DNA from 3 places in the Peribacillus sp. ACCC06369 genome. Region 2 is predicted to be linked to each of the others. Evidence: riboswitches for the same ligand, from Rfam matches in the RefSeq annotation. Region 2 holds a riboswitch; each other region holds the start of a gene.
The links. Region 2 has a riboswitch for S-adenosylmethionine ahead of QUF78_RS25390 (methionine ABC transporter ATP-binding protein). Riboswitches for the same ligand answer to the same signal wherever they lie in the genome.
Positions count from the first base shown of each region.

Region 1: it holds a riboswitch for S-adenosylmethionine, as region 2 does, so the genes downstream of both, QUF78_RS06415 (methionine ABC transporter ATP-binding protein) here and QUF78_RS25390 (methionine ABC transporter ATP-binding protein) in region 2, are expected to answer to the same signal.
Region 3: it holds a riboswitch for S-adenosylmethionine, as region 2 does, so the genes downstream of both, QUF78_RS03270 (sugar ABC transporter substrate-binding protein) here and QUF78_RS25390 (methionine ABC transporter ATP-binding protein) in region 2, are expected to answer to the same signal.

Region 1 is NZ_JAUCEN010000002.1:1,145,474-1,153,177, reverse strand. Features, by position in the region: gene QUF78_RS06430 (YheE family protein) at 1-155, shown strand, start outside; gene QUF78_RS06425 (hypothetical protein) at 247-435, shown strand; gene QUF78_RS06420 (MBL fold metallo-hydrolase) at 713-1,537, opposite strand; SAM riboswitch class I at 1,824-1,928, shown strand; gene QUF78_RS06415 (methionine ABC transporter ATP-binding protein) at 1,996-3,012, shown strand; gene QUF78_RS06410 (methionine ABC transporter permease) at 2,999-3,667, shown strand; gene QUF78_RS06405 (MetQ/NlpA family ABC transporter substrate-binding protein) at 3,720-4,541, shown strand; gene QUF78_RS06400 (iron-containing alcohol dehydrogenase family protein) at 4,606-5,712, shown strand; gene QUF78_RS06395 (NAD-dependent epimerase/dehydratase family protein) at 5,861-6,895, opposite strand; gene QUF78_RS06390 (PucR family transcriptional regulator) at 7,128-7,704, shown strand, end outside.
Region 2 is NZ_JAUCEN010000002.1:4,977,119-4,984,822, forward strand. Features, by position in the region: gene QUF78_RS25360 (cysteine desulfurase) at 1-756, opposite strand, end outside; gene sufD (Fe-S cluster assembly protein SufD) at 756-2,057, opposite strand; gene sufC (Fe-S cluster assembly ATPase SufC) at 2,073-2,858, opposite strand; gene QUF78_RS25375 (YuzK family famiily protein) at 3,312-3,515, opposite strand; gene QUF78_RS25380 (MetQ/NlpA family ABC transporter substrate-binding protein) at 3,618-4,454, opposite strand; gene QUF78_RS25385 (methionine ABC transporter permease) at 4,470-5,138, opposite strand; gene QUF78_RS25390 (methionine ABC transporter ATP-binding protein) at 5,131-6,165, opposite strand; SAM riboswitch class I at 6,331-6,443, opposite strand; gene QUF78_RS25395 (O-acetylhomoserine aminocarboxypropyltransferase/cysteine synthase family protein) at 6,562-7,704, opposite strand, start outside.
Region 3 is NZ_JAUCEN010000002.1:513,090-520,793, forward strand. Features, by position in the region: gene QUF78_RS03265 (GTPase domain-containing protein) at 1-2,230, shown strand, start outside; SAM riboswitch class I at 2,328-2,433, shown strand; gene QUF78_RS03270 (sugar ABC transporter substrate-binding protein) at 2,552-3,664, shown strand; gene QUF78_RS03275 (sugar ABC transporter ATP-binding protein) at 3,721-5,223, shown strand; gene QUF78_RS03280 (ABC transporter permease) at 5,225-6,229, shown strand; gene QUF78_RS03285 (nitroreductase family protein) at 6,407-7,030, opposite strand; gene QUF78_RS03290 (winged helix-turn-helix transcriptional regulator) at 7,155-7,505, shown strand.

The DNA of each region.
Region 1 (7,704 bases), 3.8 Mb from region 2:
GGAAAATTTCATTTTATTTCAAAAAGGAGGCAATCAAAGCCTTATACCATAAAGATGGTTCCATCGAATGGACAGCCAACCCACCTTCCGAAACAGATGAAACCCAACTCAAAAGCATGATCCATGACTTAATGGTCTACCATGTATATGAATGAGCCCTTTCCCCTTTTTCATTCATTAACCCCCTGAACGGAATAAAAATCCCTCCTTTGCCTAAACTAAAGAAAAGGCTAGGAGGGATTTATTTTGGATAAAGAAAAAATGACATTTTTGAAGGATACCGAATATGATGGCAAGGATTCCGTTTTCCTCGATATCGATCGAATAATCAATGAAGGAATGGCAGGCGGAAATGTGTATGAAGTCGCTAACCTTCAGAACATCGAGGAAGCACATGATTTTTATGATGAAACAGATCCCAATATCAATAAATAAACACTCGTGGGCTCCCTTTTTGGGGAGCTCCACTTAAAAAAAGTGAACTTTAGTTCATGCGTCATATTCCCCACTATCAAATGTTTTTTTATGTAAAGCACCCCCCTCCATAAAAAAACAACTTCCCGGATGGAAGTTGTTTGATTGCAAACTAAATATTACAACATGCTGTCTTCTTGCCTTTTCCAATTCCCGCATTCTATCCCCCGTAGGCATTTGGTATTATGCTAAAAGCATTAATATCAGAGCTCGTCCTTTCAATATCTATTGTTAATATTCAAATAGTTCCATTCTCCCTGGCATTCAAAACATTTTCGTATAATATCGAAGTTATGATATGCTCTGAATCCCATTCATGTTCAGATATCTCGATAAGGGGATAGCGATTCGGTAAAACGACTTGCTGGATTTCATGGACTGTATGCCCTTGATCATGTAAGCGTAAAATTTCACCTTGGAGGTTTTCCAAATAATCGAGTTTTTTTCGAAACATTTCCTTTCCGTCAGGCACATGTCCAGCATGGCAGCAAAACACTTCCCCAAAGTCATATCGGAGTAATTTTTTTATGGAATCGATGATGATCGGGACAGACTCTTCCCGTAAGATAAGCTTTGTTTTTGGTGTTACGAAAAGGTCTCCTGAAAAGAGCATGCCAGTGCTGTGATTCACATACACCATATGGTCCTTCGCATGACCAGGGGTAAAAATCGGCTCCCACGTTTGGGTGCGGGAATGAATGGCCTTGCCTAGCGGCTCAGCCTTAAAGGCGTCTCTTTTTCCCCAAAACATTTTACGATATTCAGGATATTCAGCATCCTTCGCACAAGCATCAACCGACATCGGATGAATGAATATCGGAACCTTTTTATGTTCCTTTATCCAGGCAGCGCCTCCCGTATGGTCTTCATGATAGTGCGTAAGGGCAACTGCATCGAAGTCTGCGGACTCATAGAATGAAACAAGTCCTTCCAATAAAATCTGTGCGCCAGTATCTATCAATAGCCCATCCGTTAAAAAAACATAGACACTCATCCCCGACTTGATACCGTCAGGAGTCCCGTGCACACAAACCACATCATTTACCGTCTTAATCTCTATCATCCATTTTCACCCCATCATTGTACAAAAATAGTTTTTTCTCCCTTTTTCACTTTATTATAATAAATGTATTACCTCTTTACCCTTTTGACAAGGAAATAATGGAATATCTGGATGTAAAAGACGGATTATTGACTAAGAGCCCTTTTGACAGGAATGGTTTTAATGAACCGCACGGAACATTATCGAAAAAAAACTATCACCAAATCACAGAAACGATTGACATTGTGGAATTTTACAAATATTATAGATTATATTATAAAACTTGAAATATTCTAAAATAATAATTTACTTATCAAGAGTGACGGAGGGATCAGGCCCTGTGATGTCCGGCAACCGCCCTTCGGGAACGGTGCCACTTCCTGCAGAATGTTTGCATTCTGAAAGATAAGACGAGATATAATTTCGCTGCCTCTTTCTGAATGATAGAGGCAGTTTTTCATGTTTAAGGGGGAAGGATCATGATTGAAATCCGTTCAGTCCGAAAGGAATACATCACGAAGAAAAACCGAGTTATCGGAGTGGATAACGTATCTTTAACCATTCAAAAAGGCGAAGTGTATGGAATTGTCGGCTACAGCGGAGCTGGAAAAAGCTCATTACTCCGCTGCTTGAATTTGCTTGAACGTCCGACAGCTGGAAATATCATCATTGACGGCATTGATTTAACCTCTTTATCAAGTAAAGAGCTTCGTAAACAACGTCAAAAAATCGGAATGATATTTCAACACTTTTCCTTGGTCAGTTCAAAAACCGTTTATGAAAATGTCGCTTTCGCCTTAAAGGCCGCGCATCAATCGAAGGACGCCATCAGGTTACGTGTATTGGAATTGCTGGAAATCGTAGGTCTCAGTGATAAAAAAGATGTCTATCCGGCACAGCTTAGCGGTGGACAGAAGCAACGGGTCGGCATAGCCCGGGCCTTAGCAAATGACCCCACCGTACTGTTATGTGATGAAGCGACTTCAGCCCTTGATCCAACAACAACAAAAGCGATTTTACAGTTATTAAAAAAGATAAGCAGGGAGCTCGGGATCACCATCGTGTTGATTACACATGAAATGGAAGTGGTCAAAGAACTATGCCACCGAGTCGCCGTCATGCAGGATGGGCGGGTAATTGAAGAAGGTTCCGTTTATGAAATATTTTCACAGCCAAAGCAGGAATTAACGAAGCAATTCATCAGCAGTGTATTGGATTTCGAACTTCCCTCACATTTGATTGAAGAAAGTAAAGGAACGATTATTAAAATTCAATTCGAAGGGCAAACCGCCGGTGAATCGATTCTCTCCGACGCTCTCCAATCCCATTCAGTAAAGGGGAATATCCTGCACGGTAAAATTGAGTATATTCAGGATGTCCCTTTAGGCATCTTGATCATTGAGTTAATCGGTGAGGCCGCTGAAATTCATTCGGCATTGGAATATATAAAAAATCGTTCCAATTCTGTGGAGGTGTTAAAACATGTCATTTCTTGATTCCATCGTCAATATTTTACCTGATCTTAATAAAGCCTTTCTTGAAACAATTTATATGGTCGGCGTTTCCCTTGCGGTAGCCCTTCTGATAGGTTTACCACTTGGAGTATTGCTGTTTACGACAACCAGGAATTTATTCTTTGAAAATAGCGTCGTGAATCGATCACTCGGTTTCGCAGTCAATATTGTCCGTTCAATCCCGTTCATCATTCTCTTGGTCGCCCTCCTTCCTTTAACGGAACTGCTTACTGGATCGACGATAGGGCCAAGAGCGGCTTCTGTTTCCCTGTCCGTATCCGCGATACCTTTTTTTGCAAGGATCGTGGAATCGGCATTACGTGAAATAGACAAAGGAGTGATTGAAGCTGCAATTGCCGTGGGGGCCACTCCATGGATGATCATCAAGGATGTACTTCTTCCGGAGGCAAAACCGGGAATCATTCAGGGGCTGACATTAACGACCATTTCACTGATCGGTTACTCAGCAATGGCAGGGACAATCGGCGGAGGGGGAATTGGTGACCTGGCCATCAGGTACGGTTATTACCGTTATGACAACACGGTCATGATCACGACGATCGTCGTGTTGATCTGCCTTGTACAAATCATTCAAATGGTTGGTGACAAAGCCTCATACTTAGTTAACAAACGATAGAATCAGTCATTTTTCCAATGATTCAATACATATATTTCAGGAGGAATTTCAAATGAAGAAGATAGCTTCGTTATTATCAGTCTGTGCACTTGCCCTTGGCTTGGCAGCTTGCGGAAGCGATGATGCATCCCCAAAAACTGAAGACAAAAAAGAATTGAAGATCGGGGCGACTACCGGGCCATACGCCGATATGGTTAAAGAAGCAATCCAGCCAGGTCTGGAAGATCTCGGTTACAAAATAGAGATCGTAGAGTTCACCGACTATATCCAGCCGAATAAGTCGCTTGGCAACAACTCGATCGACGCCAACCTATTCCAGCATAAAGTGTACATGGATAACTTCGCTAAAGAAAATGATCTAACGCTTTCCGACCTTATCATAGTTCCAACAGCACCAATGGGCATATACTCGAACAAATATAAATCGTTGAAAGAAATTAAAGACGGTACATCCCTTGCATTGCCAAATGATCCGGTTAACCTTGCACGTGCACTTAAAGTGCTGGTGGATGAAAAATTGATTGAGGTTGACCCAGATGTCGACCCTTTAAAAATATCTGAAAAGGATGTAACGGAAAATCCAAAAAACATCCAATTCAAGCCATTGGAATCCGCTCAATTGCCCCGCGCAACAGACAGTGTTGACCTATCAGCTGTCCCTGGTAATTTCGCTCTCGCAGCGAAAATGGACCTCCAGGATGCCCTTGTTTTAGAAAAGATGCCAGATATGTATCGAAACGTTGTTGCAGTGAATACAAAAGATGTAGACGCTCAATTTGCCAAAGATATTAAATCAGTAGTGGAATCCGCCCAGTTTGAAAAAGTGATCGATAGCAATTTTGCCGGATTCGGAAAACCAGATTGGATGAAATGATCAAATAATCGAGGCCTGCTTTCCCTTTTCAGGGAAACAGGCCTTTACATTAAGGAGAACGAATATGAATACCCTACTGGAAGTCCGCAGCGGCCCAGCCTATTATGCCTGTAAAGCTAATGTCCTTGAAACACTGGAAGCAAAACTGAGTAAAGCGAACATTCGTAAAGTGCTCGTTATTCATGGAAGAAAATCATGGAAAGTTGCAGAACCATTTTTTCCTTCTTTCGAAAATATTGAGACGATCTTTTTCACATACGACGGGGAATGCAGTGACCCGGAAATTGAACGCGTCAAGAAGTCAGCTCTTGAACAAGGTGTGGATGCATTAATCGGCATTGGAGGCGGTAAGCTGCTCGACCTCGCCAAATCGGCCGGAAACTCGCTTCAAAAGGAAATCATCCTCATACCAACCCTGGCTTCCACCTGCGCTGCCTGGACACCGTTAAGTGTCATTTATGATGATAATGGTTCCTATGTCCGCTATGATATTCATGAAAAAAGCGCTTGGATGTTATTTATCGAACCGGGAATTCTATTGGATTCGCCTATTGGCTTTTTACGGGCAGGAATCGGCGATACATTGGCGAAATGGTATGAGGGCAATGCATTGGTCGAAAAACTTGCCACAAAGTCCGTTTGTATTGAATTGGCACATATGGCCGCAAGGCAATGTCAGGAAGTTTTATTGACATATGGCGAGGAAGCCCTAGCGGATTTGGAAAAGGGCAAATGGACAGACTCACTAAAGCGTGTAATTGAAACGAACATCATCACCAGTGGTCTAGTTGGCGGCTTTGGTGACCAGTACCTGCGCATTGCCGGTGCCCACTCCATTCATAATGGCATGACTTCCATCACGCAAACGCATCATTTACTTCACGGGGAAAAAGTGGCATATGGCATTTTAGTCCAGCTTATGTTGGAAGGGAAATTCTCAGAAATCAAACAATTAATTCCATTCTACCAGGTGCTTAAACTGCCTATGACATTGTTTGATATTGGTCTGACGGTTGAACATAGGGCGGAACTTCAAGAGATTGCAGCCCACTCTGTCAAAGAAGAGGAAGGCATCCATCTTCTTTTCCCTGATATTAACCGGGAAAAAGTGACAGCAGCCATGGAAAACCTTGAAGTCCTCACAACCCACGCAAGCACATCCATGGACTGAAAAAACGATGGGGTTTTTCCCCATCGTTTTTTAATACATTAAGGAATCAAATCATAACATTGCTTGTTTCAAATCACCCTTTTCTCTATGTACCTATTATTAAACAAAATGTGGTGCCAATCCTTCAGTCTAATAAAAGAAGTTTTCATCAGACTGTCTGTTTCCATAATCGAAGGAGATCACTTTCATGTTGTCTGTGGATACCAGCTTTTCTATCAGCTGACTCTGGTCGATTCTTTTCCCAATCCCAAATATCTTCGAGTGTTTCAGAAAGCGGACGGAATGTTAGTCCATTATTGATGGCTTTATTGTTATCAAAAGCCAAAAATCCATTCAAAGGTTCCTTGGCTCCTGGAAAAGGGAACTCTTCCGGTATCCATAAAGGCATCTCTCCCCACGGCTCGACTTTATTGTCCATCAAGAACTTTTCAGATACCCATGTAAAGGCAGCATTGCTTCTTGTCACCTTTTTACAGTCTTCAAGTAAACGACCCATAGTTAGAGTGTAATCCGGTCCCACGGCGTTATATGCACCTGTCATACCTTTTTCTATCATTTGTATGATCCATTGAGCTAAGTCCCTTGCATCGATAAATTGGATTGGACGGCCAGGGCGTCCCGGGGATAAAACTTCTCCCCCTTCCGCTATTCTCTTAAGCCAGTATGGCAAACGGTCAGTGTAATCATAAGGACCTACTATTTGGCCAGCACGAATTGACAAGACTTTCCCCGGCAGTTCTTTTTCAGCTGCTTTTTCGCTCAATGATTTTAGCGGACCATAATATTCCCCGTATATCGGTCCAGCCGTTCCACGGGTGATTTCTTCTACTTTTGCATCATTTAGTATATGAACCGCTCCATTTTCATCAATGCCTGGTTTGCTAGGATCCTTATAAACTGAGCAGCTTGAAATATATGTATAATGTTTAACCTGATTCAGTAATCTGCAAGATTTCTCTACAGTTCGAGGGATAAAACCCGATGTGTCAATGACTGCATCCCAATGTCTTTCCTTCAACATTTCCAGATCCCCGTCGCGGTCCCCTCTTAATTGTTCGATTTCGCCAAAAACATCAGGGTTGCTTCCACGATTAAAAAGTGTGACATCATGCCCTTTCTCAATCGCAGCTTTAACTAAATACCGGCCTATAAACCGTGTACCACCCAATATTAAAATGTTCATACAATCGCCTCCTCTTAAACGATATTCCATAAAGCATACGCAAAACCCTTTCCTAAAATTAACAATAATTCCAACTTTTATTCCAACTCGCTTTTAACCATGAATTTCCGTTTACCGGAATGATTTGACCTTGTCATGTCGTTTTTCTTAAAAACTAGTAATATTCTTAATCTTTTGCACTTTATTCTTTTTCGCTATAATGATATGGATATGAAGAAAGAAGGTGGAGACGATGCTTGAAAATCTTAAACAAAAATTCCCGAATGCTATTACCAATAAAATGGATACTGATGAAATTTCTGAATATGTTTGGTTCGAAGACTCTAGAAGTATACTTGGGATTCCCCGTTCAGAAATCACCGCAGAAGAAATCAGTTTATTGGAACTGCTATTTGCTCCTTGCATAAACCCAAATAACCCAAATACGTATCAAGACGTATCATGGAAAACTTTTTTATCCGAACCGAATGCACCATTGCCCTTAACAAGCTGGGAGAATGTTCGATTCATTCATTTCAAGCTGACTCATGCAGATTTTTCCAACTCCGATTTTGAAGACGCCTTCCTCGCTTTCGTTCCATCTGATGCAGCATTGGTCTGGGAAAATGAAACGTCAGGAATCTTGATTGAAACGGACAAGGATGGACCTTTATCAAATAAAGAACTAATCGCCATTTCTTCCACGCTTGAAAGTGACTTTTATGTAAAGACACGTATGTTCACCGGGCGCTTTCACCCTGTAAATCAAGACCTTCATCATCACAGGAACCAGGAGAAAAAATGTTTTTATTTGGCACAAGTGCATCTGC
Region 2 (7,704 bases):
TTCCCCGCCAAATTCAATCGGCTCCATTTTTTCCAGTAATTCTTTTTTACCATATAATACGCCGATACCAGTCGGACCGACCATTTTATGACCTGAGAAGGCAAAGAAGTCACAATCCAAATCGCGGACATCCACTTTTAAATGAGGTGTACTTTGTGCCCCGTCGACTACCATTACAGCATCGTGATCATGGGCAATTTTCGCGATTTCCTTCACAGGATTGATAACACCAAGTACATTCGAAACCTGCATGATGGAAACGATTTTCGTTGCATCCGTAATTGTAGCCCTCACATCATCAAGGGAAATCGTTCCATCCTCTTGAAGTGGAATGTACTTCAGTACCGCGCCTTTTTCTTTGGCAAGCTGTTGCCACGGAATGATATTACTATGATGCTCCATGTAAGAGATGACGATTTCGTCACCCTCTTTAACATTTGCTCCACCGTAACTTTTTGCTACTGTATTCAAAGAAGTAGTCGTACCTCTGGTAAAGATGATCTCTTCAGTAGAAGAAGCATTAATGAATTTACGCACCTTTTCACGTGCACCTTCATACGCATCCGTAGCTTTTGTTCCTAGTGTATGCACCCCGCGGTGAACATTCGAGTTGTATCCGCGGTAATATTGCTCAATCGCTTCAATCACTGCAGCCGGTTTTTGAGAGGTTGCAGCACTATCTAAATAAACTAATGGCTGACCATTGACTTCTTGATCTAATATTGGAAAAAGCTTACGAATTTCGTATGGGTTCATTACTGTACTTTCCTTTCAATGACCGCTACTAATTGTTTTTTTACTCCCTCAATAGGAAGTTGGTTAACAACAGGGGCCAAGAATCCGTGAATGACAAGTCTTTCCGCTTCTTGCTTTGTTATACCACGGCTCATTAAATAATAAAGTTGAAGCGGGTCAACACGTCCGACAGAAGCGGCATGACCAGCCGTTACATCATCTTCATCAATTAAAAGGATTGGATTGGCATCTCCGCGTGCTTTTTCACTTAACATCAGTACGCGTGATTCTTGTTCGGCATTGGATTTTGTCGCACCATACTCTATTTTTCCAATTCCATTGAAAATCGTGGATGCACTTTCCTTCACAACACCATGCTTAAGGATATACCCCTCAGAACGCTTACCATAATGAATGATGGCAGTCGTGAAGTTTTGCTTTTGCTCCCCGCGGCCAACTACAACGGATTTAGTATCCCCATGTGAGCCATCGCCCATTAAATATGTTGTGTTATCCGAAATCGTATTACCGTCATTCATAAGACCTAGCGCCCATTCGATATGTGCGTCACGGCCTGCCACTCCACGGCGGTTAACATATGTCGTAAATCCTTTTGAAAGGGTGTCGACCGCTCCGTATTCCACTTTTGCGTTTGCATTCGCAATTACTTCGGTTACGATATTGGCGATACCTTCGCTAGATTCAACGTTTGAGAAATAGTTCTCCACATACGTTACCGAGCTGTTATCTTCCGCTACGATCAATACATGGTTGAAAAGTGTAGTATCTGGATTATCCAACAGGAATACCGATTGAAGCGGTTCTTTGATTTCTACATTTTTCGGAACATACAGGAATGCTCCCCCATTGACTAATGCAGCATGCAACGCTGTTAAACGATGTTCATCTATTTTAACGCCGTCTTTCATGAAATATTTTTGCACGAGCTCAGAATGGTCACGGGCTGCTGTGAAAATATCCGTAAAGATGACGCCTTGTTCTTTAACATTAGCTGACAGATTGATATATGCCGGCGTATTGTTGCGTTGAATGTATAAGTTCCCATTTTCTTCAATGATGGATTTGATTTCTTCCGGAAGCTCCTCTAAAGAGGCAAAAGCTTCACTTTCAACCGCGTGGGTTTTGAAGGAAGTAAAATTCCATTTGTCGATTTTCGTTTTATCCGGCTTTGGCATCGGGAGCTTTTCAAATTCAGAAAACGCTTGAATCCGAAGCTCGGAAAGCCAAGCTGGCTCATTATTTTTAGTTGAATAGGAGCTTATATCCTCTTGTTCAAACGGTAATTTCGTTTCTGTAGTCATTGCAAATCCTCCTACTTACGCTTCTTCGCCAACAGTTTCGTCTTCAATGCCCAATTCTTGTTTGATCCAATCATAACCTTCCGCTTCCAAGCGGGCAGCAAGTTCAGGACCGCCTGATTTAACGACACGTCCTTGCATCATTACATGTACATAATCAGGAGTGATGTAATTTAATAGACGTTGGTAGTGAGTGATGATCAAGCATCCAAAGTCTTCTCCGCGCATTTCGTTGATTCCTTTTGAAACGACTTTAAGTGCATCGATATCAAGACCTGAATCAATCTCATCCAAAATTGCAATTTTAGGTTGGATCATCATTAATTGAAGGATCTCGTTACGTTTTTTCTCTCCGCCGGAGAAACCTTCATTCAGATAGCGTTGCGCCATATCTTCATCCATTTCAAGGAATTCCATTTTTTGATCCATTTGACGGATGAACTTCATCAATGAAATTTCATCGCCTTCTTCACGGCGTGCATTAATGGAAGAACGTAGGAAGTCAGCGTTTGTAACACCACTGATTTCACTTGGATATTGCATAGCTAGGAATAGGCCTGCACGAGCGCGCTCGTCGACTTCCATTTCCAATACGTCTTCACCATCGAATGTGATGCTTCCGCTTGTTACTTCATATTTAGGGTGACCCATGATCGCTGATGATAAAGTGGATTTACCAGTTCCATTTGGTCCCATGATCGCATGGATTTCCCCACCTTTAACTTCAAGGTTTACCCCTTTTAAAATCTCTTTGCCTTCAATTGATACGTGAAGATCTTTAACCGTTAATGTAGAAGCTGACATAATAATACCTCCGTGAACTAATTCCTATTTTATTACCAGAAAGTAAAGATTACTTTCTCGACTATAAATTTACGTAAAACCATTCTCATTTTATTCTCATTCCAATTTTATAACAAATCCAATTTGGAATCAACTAATATAGAAAGGTGTTTCCACTTCTTACATGTTAAAAACCTGTCCTATTCTTACCATACTAACAGATATAGCCTATTTACAGCATATTAAGCCTTATTTTAGCTTTTGTTAAAATTATCTTATTATTCGGCAAACCTTCGTTCTTATTAATATATGTCCGAAAGAGTTTATCGGATGGTATGAACGTTCCGCTTTGAAAATAAAAAAATCGGGCTGTAAGGCATTATGTAAGTTCATCCAATAAGGAAACCCTTATTTTCTGGACCACTTACCATTTTACCTCTACAGACCGATCTTTTAAAGAACTCTTTTATATACTTAGCCGTGAATTTTGCGTTGCAGGTCCAGGACCATTTTGTTGCACTTTTCATGTTCCCTATCTCGTTCTTTCTCAACCTCGATACGGAGGTCTAAGTTTCTACTGTACTCACTGTAGCCAATCCCATGTGAAGACTGCATCGCCTTTTCCATTTCGCTTGTTACATTTAAATCCAGAGTATTGATAGTGAACCATCCTTTCAAATTTGTGTATCATTTTATTACCTTCAATCATTCTCTACCCTTTTACTATCATATATAAACATGAAAAAACGACCTGAATTACATCAGGTCGTCATTGTTGAATTATTTATCCGCCGGTACAACTGCACCTTTGTATTCTTTAAGGATGAAATCTTGAATTTCTTTAGAATGCAATACTTCTACAAGCGCTTTGATTGCTTCTTTGTTTTCGTCACCTTTGTTTACAGCGATGACATTCACGTATGGTGATTCAGAATCTTCAATGGCGATTGAATCTTCAATCGGATTCAAACCTGCATCGATCGCATAGTTGGAGTTGATCAAAACAGCATCGCCTTCGCCGCTCTCATAAATTTTAGGAAGCAGAGCCGCTTCATAATCAGAATCGAATTTAAGGTTTTTCTTATTTTCAACGATGTCTTTAGTTGTAGCTGTCGTTTTATCGATTCCCTCTTTCAAAGTGATCAGGCCATTCTTTTCCAAAAGGGATAAAGCACGCCCATGATCAGCGACAGAGCTGCTTAAAATGATCGTTGCCCCATCAGGAAGTTTTTCGATGGTTTTATATTTTTGTGAGTATAGAGCTATTGGCTCGATATGGATTCCGCCTGCATTAACGAAATCATATCCGTTTTCTTTAATTTGTGATTCTAAATAAGGAATGTGCTGAAAATAGTTAGCATCCAATTCCTTATCGTTTAAAGCCTTATTTGGTAACACATAGTCCTGGAATGTTTCGATTTCCAATTCGATTCCTTTTTCTTCAAGAAGCGGCTTAGCTTCCTCAAGGATTTCAGCATGCGGAACATTGGATGCCCCTACAACTAATTTCTTCGATTCTTTTTCCGTTTCACTGCCGCCTTTATCCTTTTCACTTCCACAAGCAGCTAAAGCGATGGATAACACTAAAATCAATGCAAATCCTAAAAACTTTTTCATCCTTTTCATCTCCCTTTATCTTTTATCCAATTTAGATGTAATCACATCTCCAATAATTTGAATTATGAAGACGATAATTAGAATAACGATAGTCGCTACAAGCGTAACGTCATTTTGATTTCTTTGATAGCCCTCCAGATAGGCAAGATTACCAAGTCCGCCTGCGCCAATGACCCCGGCCATTGCGGTATATCCAACCAATGCAATCGATGTTACCGTAATCCCGGAAATAAGGGCAGGCATCGACTCCGGAAGAAGGACCTTCCAAATGATCGTGCTCGTTTTTGCCCCCATCGATTTAGCGGCTTCAATTACACCTTTATCGATTTCACGGAGGCCGATTTCAACCATACGTGCATAAAATGGTGCCGCACCGATAATAAGTGCCGGCAGTGCAGCGTTCTCTCCAATCATGGAACCGACAAGCGCTTTAGTGAAAGGAATGAGCAGCACGATCAAAATAAGAAATGGAATGGATCGGAATATATTAACCACAGCACTGATGACCGCGTTGATTGCCCGGTTTTCCCACATATTCCCCTTCCCTGTCAAGAACAGGATTAATCCTAATAATATGCCTATAAAAAAGGTTGCCACTACAGAGATACTTGTCATATAAAGCGTTTCTTTCGTTGCTTCAATAATGTCTTCCCAATCAACATTCGGCAATAATTCTTCAAGCATGAGTAATCACCTCCACGCCTACCTGCTGTGCTTTAATGAATTCGATTGCGCGGAGCATTTCATCCTCTTTGCCATCAAGATGGATAAACAACGTTCCATATGAACCGCTTCTGGTTTGCGATATTTTACCTTGAACGATATTGACATCCAACTCGAAGTTACGTACGAGCTTAGTGATCAACGGGCTTTCTGCATGATCACCTACAAAAGTCAATTGAATCACTTTGCCTGCAGGAAAGCGTTCGAGCAGATGGTCCATCGTTTCTTTCGTTTCTTCTGGTTCCGTCACCTGTTGCACGAAACGCTTCGTCATTTGTTCTTTAGGATTCTTGAAAACATCCAGGACAGGTCCCTGTTCAACAACTTGCCCGCTTTCCATCACAGCCACACGATGACAGATTTTACGTATTACATGCATTTCATGTGTTATCAAGACAATCGTCAACCCAAGACGCTGATTGATGTCAACAAGCAATTCGAGTATAGAGTCGGTAGTCTGTGGATCCAAGGCAGAAGTCGCTTCATCACACAGCAGCACTTTAGGATCATTCGCTAGAGCCCTGGCTATTCCCACCCGTTGCTTTTGCCCTCCGCTTAATTGCGAAGGATAGGCCTTTTCTCTGCCTTCCAGTCCGACTAACTTGATCAATTCGTTCACACGTTTGGTGCGTTCAAATTTTGAAACTCCTGCAATTTCCAACGGGAAGGATATATTTTCCTGAACGGTCCTGGACCATAATAGATTGAAATGTTGGAAAATCATGCTGATTTCTTGACGGGCCTTACGAAGCTGAGCACCTTTAATTTTTGAAATTTCCTTCTCAGCCACCACAACGGATCCTTCTGTCGGTGTTTCCAATCCATTGAGCATCCTGATCAAAGTACTTTTCCCCGCTCCACTATAACCAATAATACCGAAAATCTCGCCTTTATTTATTTCAACATTCACATTATTTACAGCCTTGATCGTCTCACTGCTTCCTTTTCCTGTTCGGAACAGCTTACTGACTTTTGTCAATGTAATCATTAATCCTCACCTCTTTTATCCAATAAAACCTATGAACTTAGTTAATTTCTCTACATTATTATCTGTTTCCCCTACCAATTTTGCAGTTCATGCAAAGGTTTTTCCTACTGAAATAGAAAAAACCTTTCTGCATGAGCAGAAAGGCAGGTGAAGAAACAGGCCTTCCTCTCATCTTCCAAAGTGATTAAACTTTGTGTGAATTGGCACCTTTCCAAGGAAATCTCCTTGTCGGTTGCCGGGTTTCATCGGGCACATCCCTCCACCTCTCTTGATAAGAGCTAATATATAGAATATTTGTACATCATTAAGTTCTTTAGTATGTTGAAATTTTATCATAGATAAAAAAGGAGCGCAATGTATAATATTTCTAGTTTAAGAATGCCCAGGACTTTTTGCTTAAACCGTTTTAGAAGTCAAGGAGACGATATTCGTCGCTTTTTCAATTGCCTGCTCCAAATCTTCTATTAAATCCTCTACATTTTCAATCCCAATGGATAAACGGACTTGATCAGCACGCACACCCGCTTTCGCCAGACCTGCATCATTCAATTGCTGATGGGTCGTACTGGCAGGGTGGATGATCAAACTCTTCGCATCCCCTACATTCGCTACATGGGACCATAATTCCACCGAATTGATAAGTTTCGCCCCGGCTTCGCGGTCTCCCTTAATTCCAAAAGTCACAACGGATCCTGCTCCCTTGGGCAAATATTTATCCGCAAGGGCTTTATCGGGATGATCCTCATTAGAAGGATGCGAAACCCAAGTCACGGCCAGGTGATTTTTCAAATATTGAAGTACAGACTTCGTGTTCGAAAGATGCTCTTTCATCCTTACATGCAGCGTTTCAAGTCCAAGCGTAAACTGGAATGCGCTTTGGGCACTTAGCGCAGGGCCTAAATCACGAAGTAACTGCACTCGGGCTTTCGTTATAAAAGCGGCTGGTCCAACTGCCTCGGCGTATACCAGACCGTCGTAACTTGGATCAGGCTCCGTAAAGCCAGGGTAGTTTGGCGAGTTCCAATCGAACTTCCCTCCATCCACGATGACACCGCCTAAAGTGGTTCCATTTCCCAGAAGCCATTTTGTAGCGGAATGGATGACAATATCCGCTCCAAAATCAATTGGTCTGCATAGATACGGTGTAGCGAAGGTATTATCAATGATTAAAGGTATCCCGGCATTGTGGGCAATGTCAGCTACCGCTTCGATATCAAGGACCCTCAAACTTGGATTTCCGATTGTTTCGGCAAATATGGCTTTAGTTCTTGGCGTTATCGCCCTTTTGAAATTTTCAGGGTCATCAGGAGAAACGAACTTCACTTTAATCCCATATTTCGGAAGAGTGTTTTCAAAAAGATTATACGTACCGCCATATAAAGTGGAGGCTGAAACGATCTCATCCCCTGCACCGGCAATATTCAGGATTGACAGTGAGATGGCAGCCATTCCGCTTGCTGTTGCCAATCCGCCGATACCGCCTTCCAATAAGGCCATTCTTTCCTCAAAAACGCTGACCGTGGGATTATGTAGTCGTGT
Region 3 (7,704 bases), 4.5 Mb from region 2:
CCGGACAGAATCAATGGGCTGGTTCGATGTGCTTAAAACGTATATCCAGCAGGGTGTTGCCCAATCGATGGATCCGGATTATTTTTCAACTGTCCTTGGTTCGCTATACACACTGGACCAGGATCGTTTCGAAAAAGTGACGGTTGCACTTTGGAAAAATTATAAATATACGGATTCTTATTTTGAATGGCTAAGAGTGATTAATAACTTGATAGATACCATCGAATTAAACCAAGGGGATGTATGGGATGAGCTTTCCGTCTATTATAGGGATGCATATGCAGGTCTATTAGAAGGAACGCACCTAATCAAAGATTTAAGCCCCGTCGTGCCAAGGTTGCTGGAAAACTGGCTGAAAATCGCAGATGGGGAGCTTTCGCTGTTTGCAGCGGCATCCGCGTTGTCCTGGAATGAAATCTTCCCGGATACGATTAATGCGCTTGTCATTCAGGATGCAGAAAGCCTGTTGGCAAAATCGCCTAAATTGGGAGGCGGACTGGAAGCGGGAGAGAAACTGTTCAATTCCATTATCCAATGGGCTGAAGAGAATGATTTAAGGGTTGGCAATAAGCTTAAATGGATGGTCGAAGGGCTTAAGGATACTAATAATTTCAATCTTCTTCTTGTGGGAAGTACAGGAAATGGCAAGACATCCTTCATTCAGTCAATTGTTGGCGAGAGCATTGCTGCCGAAGATCATTCATCCCTAGTCAGTGTCAAAGACGGGGATGATTTGGAAATCCTAGAGATTACAGATACAGATAGCAAAGTGGTCATGGAGCTGGCTGAATTGGATGAAACACGCCGTCAGCGCGGGACTATTGTCGATGTGACGATTATCAGTGACTACCTTAGAAATAATGGTCTGCGATTATTGGATACACCGGGGTTCAATGGGGAGAAAAGCGTGGAATCCGATTTCCAAGCCTATTTACATGGCAGTGATGGCCTGATGTTCGTTCTTGATGCCCGGGCGCCTTTCACCGGCAGTGAACGAGATCTATTATTGGAAATTCAAATGATGGCTCCGAAACTGCCTATCCATTTCTTATTGAATAAAATGGATACGATATATAGTGATCAAGTCGCAGTCCGGATGGAAGACGAAACATGGGATAAAGTGAATGCATATTTTCCGAATGCAAAAGTATTCGCTTTCTCCAAACTTTATGACAGCAAGCAGCAGTTGAAGGACCTTTCAGCATTCCTTCAATCGAATTATCAAGATGATAATTGGAAAGAAAGAAGATCTGAAAAAATCCTAGCGTTCATTCGTAAAACTTTATCTTATCTGTTAGAAAAACGGGCAGCCAATGAACGGAAATGCGAGCATTCCATCTCTTGGAATGAACAGATGGAGGTTAAACTGAATGGTGCGGTCAATCAACTGGCTGATTTGGAAAAAGAAAAAAGTGAAAATATCATAAGGTCTTATAGTTCGCTTAAGGATGAAGTGAAAAATCAGCTTTCATCTAAAATTCCTGAATTGCTGAGGGATTGCTCTAAATCGTTAACGGAAAGCAGTGATTTCAGTCAGGTCCATGTACAGTTAAACCAGGAAATGAATGAGCGGATTCAAGCATTCATTTCTGACAAGATCATGCCTCAATATTACCGTTCTCTTCAAGATTGGATTGCCAGTTCCCAAATGGAGTTCTCACAAAGCCAGCAGTTTATGGATGAAATGAGTGCCGGGTTCAATGAATTATACAAAGAAGAACGGATCACGCTGGCAGGTGACTTTAGGGTATTGGATGACTGGCGCCGTGATGCCGACCGGATGACAAGCAGTATCCGCATCGAAAACGTTAATATCCTTTTGCGCAGAACTCCATCACAATTGCTGCTTAAAGGAGCAGGGAAGCTGTTTGGGGCGATACCGCAAAATAAAGCCAATATGTACAATCGTTATAAGAAATACCTGGAAAGTGAAGATTACCTAGATGTTGCCGAAATGATCACGGAACGTTTCCTTACCCAATTTGGATTGTTTGAAAAATCTTTGGATCGGGACATCTCACTTTTCTATCGCAGTTCCTTTGCGTTACTTCAAAAAACGATAGAGCAAACGCAGACAGAAATCAAAGACTACCAGGCTGCATTGGAGCATATGAAAGAAAATCCGGAAGTTTACCGTGACCCGATCACTTTGTTCGAAGTGAAATTACGTCAGTTGGAGAGACTTGAAAAAATCGAGAAAAAGCGTCTAGCCCAGCTGCAAAGAAAATGAAAAATAACGGGGAACATTTCAAATATTCGAAAAACTATTGACTTTACGACTATATCCCTATAAAGTGATAATTACGAAAAACGTAACACAATATATTCTCTTATCAAGAGTGGCGGAGGGACTGGCCCTAAGATGCCCAGCAACCGTTCCATTAGGAATTGGTGCTAAATCCTGCAAAACAGAAATGTTTTGACAGATAAGAGAGGGATAAGTCTGCAGAACAGCTGATTAAACCTCTCTATATTAATAGAGAGGTTTTTGTTTTGGGACTTACACCAACTTAACTGATAAGACTAATAAGAAAATATGGAGGGGAACAAGATGAGAAGGTCTATTAAAGGGATATTCATTTCAGCCATCGCTTCGGCTTTGCTTTTAACGGGTTGCTCTACAGGGCAGAGTTCCACAGAATCGAAGAAAGAAGAAAAAGTATCATTTGAAAATGTCCCGGAAAGATTTGCTAATGGGGAAGGAGCCAAAATCAAAGTGATCCGTAAAATTGGCGGTGATGATCATACGGCCCAATACTTAGCAGGAGCGAAGGAAGAAGGAGAAGCACTGGGGTTTCAAGTGGATACATATACAGCCAATGGTGATACGGCTAAATTTCATGATGCGATCGCACAGGCTTTGCAGGAAGATTATGACGGCTATATCATCTCCCATGGTGATGATGCAGCAACAGTGAATGACGTTCAAAAGTTGGTTGATGCAGGCAAAAGCGTTGTTACATTCGATTCAATAAGCGATCTAACTAAAATAGAAGGCGTAACATTAACATCACAGGATGATGAAGCGTTGGCAACACTGGCTCTTGATAAACTGATAGAAGAACAGAAAGGTGAAGCGGCAATTGCGTATCTTTGGGTGGATGGTTTCCCTCCAATGGTGAGAAGAAATGCTGTTTATCAGGAGAAATTAAAAGAAAACCCTGGAATTAAAGAAGTCGAAAGATTCGGAGTGGCGTCTGCAGATACTTCGGTTCAAACACAAAATGCTGTAGCCGCAATGCTGAATAAATACCCTAAAGGTAAATTGGATGCCATTTTCGCAACATGGGATGCCTTCGCTATCGGTGCCGCCCGGGCAATTAAAGAAGCGGGACGCGATGAAGTGAAGATATACGGAATTGATGTGTCGAATGCAGACCTTCAGGAAATTCAATCAGCTGGCAGCTCATGGTCCTACACGGCAGCAGTCGATCCCAAGTTGATCGGTGCAGTGAATATGAGGATATTGGCGAAAAAATTAGCGGGCGAAGAAACGCCGCAAACCTATGACTTAGAGGCTTCACTTATTTCACAAAAGGAAATCCAAGCTTCAAAAGAAGCGGTAAATATGGCAAATCTGTCTGGTATTGTCGAAGGATGGGGTGTATCAGCGGAATTTGAAGAAGATTGGATGAAAGTTTTGAAAGATCATTATAAAAAGTAAAAGGGGACACTCTCTTTCCAGTGAAGGGAGTGTCTGTTCAATAAGGGGGAATGGACATGGGCACGCAACTAGAAATGAAGAAAATCTCGATTGAATTTCCGGGGGTGAAGGCGCTTAGTGAAGTTGATTTTTCTGTACAATCAGGGAAAGCCCACGCATTGGTCGGTGCTAACGGAGCAGGGAAATCGACGTTAATGAAAGTTTTATCGGGAGCCCATGTTCATTATTCAGGTGACATATTCATTGATGGGGTGAAGCAGGATATCCGCTCACCAAAAGAGGCGCAGGAACAAGGCATTCAAATTGTTTATCAGGAAGTGGATACGGCCCTCATCCCTTATTTAACCGTTGGGGAAAATGTGATGTTGAATGATATTGTCCAAAACATGGGAAAAAAACAGATGGTCCAATGGAAAGAGCTGCACAATAAAGCCTCTTGTATTCTTGAAGATATGAAAATTCGTGTCCCTTCGAAAAAGCTGGTAAGAGACCTTACCTTGGCTGAAAAACAGATGGTCCTGATAGCAAGAGCCGTTTCGACAGAATGCAAATTCCTGATTCTCGACGAACCAACTGCTCCGTTAAGTCATACGGAGACGACAGAGCTTTTTCGAATTGTAAATGAATTGAAGCAAAAAGGCGTGGGAATCATTTTCATTTCACATCGTCTGCCCGAGATTTTTGAAATATGTGAGGAAATTACGGTCATGAGGAATGGGGAGCGTGTCACTTGTCGAAAAATGGAAGACATCACCCGTAACGAAGTGGTAGAGAATATGCTCGGGAAAACCATGGAGGAACAGTTCCCTGAAGTGAATTCTTCGATTGGCGACGTTATTCTTGAAGTGAAGGGATTGTCAGATGCAGAGAAAGTTAAAAATGTTAGTCTCCATATTAAAGCAGGAGAGATAATAGGCTTGGCGGGGTTGGTCGGGGCTGGGAAAACGGAGCTGTGTAAAACCCTTTTCGGTCATACTTCGATCACAGCGGGTGAGGTCATCCTGAATGGCCGAAAGCTTTCTTTGAAATCACCGCACCATGCAGTAAAAAGCGGCATGGCACTTGTACCTGAGGAACGCAGGAAAGAAGGGATCCTTGTTCAGGAATCGGTCGCGGCGAACTTGACTGCAGCCAGTATCGGCAAATTCTGCAGAACATTTGGTTTCGTGGATCGTAAGGCGGAAAAGGAAAAGGCGAAAGAAATGATCGCCAGTATCGGAATTAAAACTCCTTCCGGGGAAGTGAAAGTCGAAAACCTTTCAGGTGGTAACCAGCAAAAGGTTGCCATTGGAAAATGGCTTATTGCCGATGCGGATGTATACATATTCGATGAACCGACGAAAGGGGTCGATGTTGGAGCCAAGAAGGATATTTTCGAATTGATTGCTAAGCTTGCGAGGAATGGAAAAGCGATCATTTATGCCTCATCCGAGCTTTCCGAAATCATTGGCATTACCAAACGGACATATGTGTTATATGACGGGAGCACTGTCATCGAATTCGAAACGAACAAAACGAATGAAGAAGAACTACTATTCTATTCAACAGGAGGGAAATAGGATGAGCGTACCCATTCCTGTTACACAGACAGTGAAAGCAAAGAAAAAGGTGGAGCTATTCGACTTTTTCTATAAATACGGCACAATATTGACGATTATCATTCTGATTGGAATTTTTGCCGTGTCCAATCCATCTTTCATTCAAACTACTAATCTGATCAACATCCTGCGTTCCATTTCAATCGTGACCATCATTGCGATCGGCATTACGATATCCCTTACGGTGGATGGCTTCGACCTTTCCGTCGGTTCCGTCGCATCATTGGCCAATGCCATCGTCATATCAATGTTTGTCTGGTTTTCGCAGGATACATTTATCGCCATATTAGCTGCGATCGGTGCCTCACTTGTCGTAGGGGCTTTAAATTCGTTCATGATCGTTAAATTGAGAATTCCCGACATGCTGATGACATTGGCCACCATGTTCATTATCCAGGGAATTGCCCTAACCTATACAAAAGGGGCCACGGTTTCGCAAAATATGGTCATGCCCGATGGGACCTTCGCAACAGGTCTGATCAGCCCCCTTTTCGCCAAAATTGGCCAGGTACCATGGATAATCCTGATCATGGCAACCATTGTGATAGCGACCCATATCTTTTTGACTTATACGAAGCATGGTCGTTATATGTACATTATTGGCGGAAATAAGGAAGCGGCAAGACTTTCCGGGATATCGGTTAATAAATACAAAGTTCTTGCCTATCTGCTTTCGGCTCTATTAGCTGCAATTGGGGGGATTGTCCTTGCTTCAAGGGTCATGACATCGGAAATCAATTCAGGGTCCCCTTATTTAATGGATGCCGTTGCAGCAGCCTTCATTGGTTCCTCCGTTTTAGGAGCGGGAAAACCGAATGCCTTTGGAACCTTCGTCGGTGCAGTCCTGATCGGAATCCTTCAAAATGGGCTCATCATGATGTCAGTTCCGTATTATGCGATGGATATCGTCAAAGGAACAGTGCTGGCCCTTGCGCTCGCGGTAACCTATTACAAACAAAAACACTAAAGTGAATCCGTCACGTTAATATGACTATATGATAAGTTGCATGTGGATGATATAAGAGAATGGCAACTCGTGGTGAGTTTTAACGAAAGAATAAGAAGATAGGGGAAGAGGGTTCTTTTTAACCCTCTTTCCACACTAATTTCCAATATCCAAATTTTTAAAAAGTAATTACACTCACTATATTTTGTTTTTATAAATGACTTTGTTAACATCGTGTCTTACTGTTTTGTGACCCTCTTTAATTCCTTTCCCCATGGCAATAAGCATAACATCTAAATACCTATCAGAAATTTTTAAGGCTGACTTTAATTGTTCGGAATCATACCCGGACATTGTAATGGTTTCAAGACCTGCCTCGTTCGCCAATAAAACTAACGACATTGACGCCAGGCTTGCGTCTCTTATTAATTCAACCTTTAAATCTTCTTTTGATTTATTTAGATAATAATTGATTGCCGCGTTTGTTAGATAATCTCTTACTGATGCGTCAAAATAACCTTTTTGAAACTCATCCTCATGTATCATTATGATATTTTCTTTTTCAAATGCTTGATAATCACCTAATATAACAATCAGTACTGATGCTTCAATTACCTGTTGCTGATTAAAAGCAATGGGCAGTAACAAATTCTTTAAATATGGTTCATCTATAACCAGGTATCGTGTTGCTTGAATATTGTTTCCGTTAGGCGATTTACTGGCTCCTTCAATAAATGTCGCCAACGTTTCTGGACTAATTTTATAATGGGGATCATACTGCCTTACGGAACGTCTTTTTTCTATGATCTCTCTTACACTCATCCTGTTCACTCCCAATGTTATATTTGCTTCATAATCAGAGTATAATGGACCATGATGTAGTAGAAAATAACGCACAATAAAGTGGAATAGCCACCTTTATGTGCCTATTCAGGAGGAATGAGTAATGAAGAGTCTAAATACTGGAATAAATATTTTCATGAATACTGTAGGAGGAAAGTGGAAATGCTTAATCCTCTTTTTTCTGAGTCAAAAACCAATGAGGACGAAGGAGTTTTATATTCTAATACCGGCCATTACCCAGAAAGTCTTAACCGACCAATTAAAGCAGTTGGAAAGAGATGGGCTTGTCCGAAGAGAAGTATATAAAGTAGTACCACCAAAAGTGGAATACAGTTTAACTGAGTTGGGTCAATCCTTTGTACCTGTATTAAATACAATGTGTGAATGGGGCACTACATATGCAGCCGAACAAAACCTCGAAAGACAAGAACAAATCTGTCGTCATCATAAATAAGTAAGAACTGCCTCAACTAGGAGAATGGCTTTTTTTTTGACAAGATCAGTGATGGGAAGCAGGATTTATTCAAGCTCTCAGTATAATTGTAAGAAATACGTTATTAGAGGAAATGTTTTGAAGATGAACTTTTTGGCAGTCTCTCTAGAGATTGTATTAAACTAACAGGTGCTTTACTTTAAAGTAGTTGCTTTGCCCC